DNA from 2 places in the Shewanella sp. SW24 genome. Region 2 is predicted to be linked to the other one. Evidence: riboswitches for the same ligand, from Rfam matches in the RefSeq annotation. Region 2 holds a riboswitch; the other holds the start of a gene.
What was found. A riboswitch is a leader RNA that binds a small molecule or an ion and turns the genes downstream of it on or off. The one in region 2 is predicted to bind lysine.

Region 1 (3,203 bases), on a different contig from region 2:
CGACGACAAATACCAGGCGTCGTCGCGATGCGATTACCGATAATCGCCACCAAGGCCAGTCCATCTTCGACGCGCACACGACAATGCTGTGATAATTCTTGCAGCAATGCCTCACTCAACAGACCTTGACCACTCGAATCTGAACCAGTTTTATCGAGGGTTAGAGACACATTCACTTCTGATGTGGTAATCAAATCCACACTGATCTTATGTCGCGCTAATGTCGCAAAGGTTTCCGCTAAAAAGCCCTGCGCATGCAGCATTTGCAAGCTGTGAAGATTTAACAGGGTTTGATCGCGGCGCAAAGCCACAGCGCGGAATACGGGCGCATCTTCCACTTGATGACGGATCCAAGTCCCGCCCTTTTCAGGCTCTTTACTTGAACCCACAAACACTTGAATTTGCTGACGAACGGCAGGAAGAATAGTCGCTGGGTGCAATACCTTGGCACCAAAGGTCGCCATCTCGGCAGCCTCATTGAAACTGATCTCGGCAATCGGAAAGGCATTGGGCGCAAGACGCGGATCGGTTGTATAAATCCCCGCAACATCGGTCCAAATCTCGACTGCTGAGGCGCGTAACGCTTCAGCTAACAGTGCAGCAGAATAGTCACTACCACCACGACCTAACGTTGTTGTTTGTCCCGCTTCATCGGCACCGATAAAGCCTTGCGTGACAATCACTTGTTCCGCTAACAGTGGCTGTAGATAATCACGAGCTAAAGTCGCAATCTGCTCAACCTGAGGTTCCGCGCGGCCAAAGTGGCTGTCAGTACGTAACACTCGGCGCACATCGAAGGCACTGGAGTTAACACCTTTCTCGCGGATCACCGCCGAAAACAACGCCGAAGAACATTGCTCACCGAGGGACAACAACTCATCCATAGTCGCTTTGCTGCGTTGTGATGCGAGCGCTTCACTCAATACCGACATGCGACTCAATAATTTATCTAATGCGGCGGCCACATCGTTAGGACGACCGAGCTTATCTAAAATCGCATATTGAATTTGGGCAATTTGTTTTAATCGCTGTAATCGTCCATCGTCGTTGATCGATTCTTGGGTCAATTCCACTAGCAAATTAGTCACGCCGCTCGAAGCGCTGACCACGACTAAACGGCAATCAGGATTAGCTAACACTATGTCGGCACAGCGATTCATAGCGTTATAGTCGGCGACTGAGGTGCCACCAAATTTTGCGACAACGAAGGACATTAGCGCACCTCCGTGAAACACGTAGGGCAAGAAATAAACGCAGATTGAATAAAATATTGATTAACTAACATGATCACACTCCGAACTAACTTCGTTCGAAGAGCCTGGTGCTCAATGATAACGCACCCCAAAAGAAGGGAAACAGCAATCGTCACCAGAAGCTCTCCACCAATTACAGGTGACAATCGTCAGGATTCAGCCTGAGCGACCGACATAAACATGCAGCAACCATATCTATGCCTCGGCGCTAATCTCCCTCATCAGTCATCGCTGGAGTTTGTGCTCCTCTGACCGACTACCTAGTTAACGCTCCTCTTCTGTTCCTTTCCTAGGAAAGGGACGAAAAAAGTAGCAATAAACCCCTAATGAAGTCAATGCTAATTTCATAACAAATGAACAATTTAAATAAAATCTTTTGAAAACAACTAAGTGTTCAAATCGGGTAGCTCGTATACCAGCTGCACATAATCTCTAAATTTGCCTAAACACACTTCATCATGTCCATCCAAGGTGCAAGGCACTAAGCTCACATCCCCTTGTTCGACAACATAAATCGCATATTGATTAAATTTCTTACCCAATTGCAATGCCATCGTTCTATCGATAAACACGGCCCAACTTTTTTCCATGTGGGATAAATCCGGTGCTGCGCCCACTAAAGCACGATAAGGGCTACCGAGTAATTCAATTTCACGGAGAAGTTGGCGATCGAGTAAACGGTTTTGGCTAGGAGAGAGAAGCTTTGAAGCGGGATTATGAGCGGTAATAACAGCAAAGGAAAAATCACAGGATAATGCTTGAGTCAGCAAAAACAACGGCGCTTGGTAACATTGCCACAAATTTTGAGTCGTATTGTCCATTGGTAGTCTAGTCGAAAAATGAACCCAAGCTAGTGTAGCAGAGTGATTGTAAAATCCAAAGAGGCGTGAACTGGCTCACAGGAATAAGAAATACATTAGTTATACTAATCAATAGCTAAAGTAAATATCATGGTAAAAACCCCTGCTCACCTAAAATTTGTTAACATTTCATTTGTTAACAAATGACTAAAACGAGTACAATGTACGTACTGGTGAGTTGAAACAGATTGAGCAAGATGCTTATCGTTCAATACAGTTTGTTACATATATCGCTTAAAGTAACGTGAACTGACCGGGCATCTGTTTAAAATCTGTTCTACATTTGATTTGTCTTTTAAACATTTAAAAAAACAATAGTTAAGGAACTTATTCTAACTATTGCTTATCGAAGTTGGTACTGATTACGTTTTCTCGTATTACACTTAAACGTGCACTTAATCTACATCCAGATATAGATGTCACCGTAAAGATTTTCCTTTTGAGCACAAAGCAGTTCAAGGAAGTATCAACGCTTTTATGAATATAAGAGCCCGAAGTAAGTTGCTCTTATTGGTTAGTATAAACTGATTAAAATTTAGGTAAATAATATGCAAAATCCGCACATTCTGATCGTTGAAGATGAAGCCGTTACCCGTAACACGCTGAGAAGTATTTTCGAGGCAGAAGGGTATGTGGTAACTGAGGCCAATGATGGCGCAGAAATGCATAAGGCTATGCAGGAAAACAAAATTAACTTGGTCGTTATGGACATTAACTTGCCAGGTAAGAATGGTCTATTGTTGGCACGTGAACTACGTGAAATCAACAACATCGGTCTTATCTTCCTGACAGGTCGTGACAACGAAGTCGACAAAATTCTTGGACTTGAAATTGGCGCGGACGATTATATTACCAAGCCGTTCAACCCACGTGAATTAACGATTCGTGCTCGTAACCTTCTGACTCGTGTCAACAGCGCTGGCGCTGAAGTCGAAGAAAAGAGCTCAGTAGAATACTACCGCTTCAATGATTGGAGCTTAGAGATCAACAGCCGTTCATTAGTGAGCCCACAGGGTGAATCTTACAAACTGCCACGTAGCGAGTTCCGCGCTATGCTGCACTTTGTTGAAAACCCAGGCAAAATTTTGAC
Region 2 (3,203 bases):
TTGCAGTGAAAGGTTTCAATTAACGTCTAGCTAATTGCGCCTTTAGATTTGATTTTAAGTACGATAATACTGATCACAAATGCCACACTACAAGCCACTAAACCAGCGACAACAGACTCGGTAAATCCAAGTGCCACATAACCCACTAAGCTAATAAACGCCGCAATGAGTGCATAAGGTAGCTGAGTCACCACATGGTCGATGTGGTGGCAACTGGCGCCCGTAGACGACAAGATAGTCGTGTCGGAAATCGGCGAGCAATGATCGCCAAATACAGCACCCGCCAGCACAGAGGCAAGCATAGGCAACATCATGCCAGTGTGACTTCCCATCGCCATATCAGCAGCAATCGGCAACATGATCCCGAACGTACCCCAGCTAGTACCAGTTGAGAACGCGGTAATACCTGCTAGCACAAACATTAAGGCGGGTAAAAACGCGAACGGAATATTTCCTGTTGCTAAACTCGCCATAAACTTACCGGTTTCGAGTTGACCAATCACACCTGCGATTGTCCAAGCAAATAACAGGATGTAAATCGCCGGCAGCATAGAGCGAGCGCCCTGCACTATACCTTTGACTATCATCAATTTCTCAACGCCTTGCACTAAATTCAATATCAGCGAAACCGCTAGACCAATTAATGCACCAAAGAAAAGTGATGAACTGACATCGGTTTTCTCAAAAGCAGAAATAATATTAAATTCAATCCCTTCCGCCGCGAGTACTTGAGCGCCACTGTTAATCATAAAATAGAGGGTTGCAAATACCAACACGGTAATCGGCAGAAATAGACCTAAAATCTTACCGGTTTCGGCTTCAGGTAAATCCGCGTTAGCCCCAGGCGGTAATCCTTTAGACTCATCGTATAAATTACCACGTTGGGCATTGAGCTCATGCTCACGCATTGGCCCAACATCTAATCCCATAAAGACAACAAAAAGTAATAATAACAAGGAGAAGATTGCGTAAAAGTTCATTGGGATCATTTGAATAAAAATACTCAAATGACCCGTATCAGCAAAACCATGGGCAGTTAATATCCCGCCAATGAGTGCGATAATATAAGCGCCCCAGCTCGAAACTGGAGAAATAACGCACACAGGCGCGGCAGTAGAATCTAATAAATAAGCTAACTTAGCACGGGAAACATAATAACGATCGGTAACAGGTCGAGCGACCGAACCAACAACTAAACTATTGAAATAATCATCAATAAAAACTACGCAACCTAAAAACATGGTCAATAGTTTAGCATCACGTTTATTACGTATATGTAAACGAGCCCAATCGGCAAAAGCCCGCGCGCTGCCACTTACGGTAATTAACGCTGTAATCATTCCCAGTACAATTAAGAAACCGAGAATATATAAGTTCCACGAATTTAGACCTTTATCAGTCCAAAAAAGCCCTTTAACGCCATTAAATACAAACTCACCCGTTGCTAAAGGTGAAAATTGATTGAGCAATAAAGCACCAATTAAAATACCTAACCCCAAAGAAAGCAGTACACGGCGAGTCAAGATCGCCAACACGATAGCCACCGCAGGCGGCAACAAGGAAAGTGCCGAATCGGCATAATTCATAACAGTCATTGATTATTATCTTCGTTAAATACGAATGGAGGGCGACTGAACTGGTGGGAAAAGGCAATAGATACCCAAGGTCACCTGTCCTATCAGTAGCGCTCCATAGTAACTATTCCCAAAATCCATATCGGAAAATACTATGGCAGTGCTGCACCTATTAGGTACAACCCCAGCAGTTGATCGTGATAAATCGAACCACTTCGGCACCAAATCCTTTCGCAATCGATCAACGGAATCACCCTACTGATCACTACTAATATTTGGCGCGCCTCTACTTCTAAGAACGCCCTTGCACGGGCGTGAGGCACATAAAAACATAAGCGGCTTAGCAGATGCTACCGCAAAGCCACTTAATGTGACCTAGATCACAGATAAAATCAACTGAGACTTGTAATCAGCTCAGGAACCGCCTCAAACAGATCAGCAACGAGTCCATAATCGGCAACTTGAAAAATCGGCGCTTCAGGATCTTTGTTGATTGCAACGATGACTTTAGCGTCTTTCATGCCGGCTAAATGTTGAATCGCGCCAGAAATACCGACGGCAATATACAAGTTTGGCGCAACGATTTTACCGGTTTGACCTACTTGTAAATCGTTAGGCACAAAACCTGCGTCAACTGCGGCGCGTGATGCGCCAACTGCTGCACCGAGCTTGTCAGCAAGTTGCTCTAACATGCCGAAGTTTTCACCACTGCCCATGCCTCGGCCACCAGATACAATAATGCCAGCATTGCCTAACTCTGGACGGGCAGAAACTGTCAGCGATTGAGAAACAAACTGAGTTCTCGCTTCAAACACTTTATCAAGTGTCGTCACAGCTGCACTGTTACCTTCTGGCGCAGCGTCAAACGCACTGGCGCGCACTGTTATCACTTTAATGGCATCATGGCTTTGCACTGTCGCTAAGGCGTTACCCGCATACACAGGGCGCACAAAGGTATCGGCATTGACGACGGTAATAACTTCTGAGATTTGCGCGACATCTAATAATGCTGCAACGCGCGGAAGCGTGTCCTTACCTAAACTTGAAGCCGAGGCCAGAATGTGACCATAGTTTGGCGCTAAGTCCACCAGCAATTTGGCAAAATTTTCCGCTAAATGCGCTTCATACACGCTGGCATCAGCAACGAGTACTTGGCTAACACCTTGTAGTGCCTGCGCCGCTTGGACAACCGCGCCACATTGGTGACCCGCAACTAAGACATGTACTTCATCGCCTATGGCACGGGCGGCGGTAACAATTTTTGCCGTATCGAGTTTCAGTGCAGCATTATCATGTTCAGCTAATACTAAAATGGCCATTTAGATCACCTTCGCTTCATTTTTTAACTTTTCAACTAGCTCAGCTACCGACGCTACCATGATGCCCGCTTTACGTTCAGCTGGCGGAGTGACCTTCACAATCGTTTGGTGACTCTTTAACGTCACGCCTAAGTCTGCCACAGTAAATACTTCTAATGGCTTACGCTTGGCTTTCATTATGTTAGGCAATGAAGCGTAACGGGGTTCGTTCAAACGTAAATCGGCGGTCACGACAGCAGGTAAAGGTAATTTGAGAGTTTGCATGCCGCCGTCAATTTCACGGGTGACTTGTAATGTATTCGCTTCTAAT

Region 1: linked by a shared signal. The riboswitch ahead of lysC (lysine-sensitive aspartokinase 3) and the one ahead of L5M17_RS18400 (Na+/H+ antiporter NhaC family protein) in region 2 are both predicted to bind lysine.

Annotation. Positions count from the first base shown of each region.
Region 1 covers NZ_JAKKSH010000003.1:155,860-159,062, reverse strand. The annotation lists gene lysC (lysine-sensitive aspartokinase 3) at 1-1,214, opposite strand, end outside; lysine riboswitch at 1,365-1,539, opposite strand; gene L5M17_RS04755 (DUF3293 domain-containing protein) at 1,640-2,074, opposite strand; gene arcA (two-component system response regulator ArcA) at 2,662-3,203, shown strand, end outside.
Region 2 covers NZ_JAKKSH010000027.1:51,111-54,313, forward strand. The annotation lists gene L5M17_RS18400 (Na+/H+ antiporter NhaC family protein) at 27-1,595, opposite strand; lysine riboswitch at 1,675-1,871, opposite strand; gene L5M17_RS18405 (electron transfer flavoprotein subunit alpha/FixB family protein) at 1,967-2,893, opposite strand; gene L5M17_RS18410 (electron transfer flavoprotein subunit beta/FixA family protein) at 2,894-3,203, opposite strand, start outside.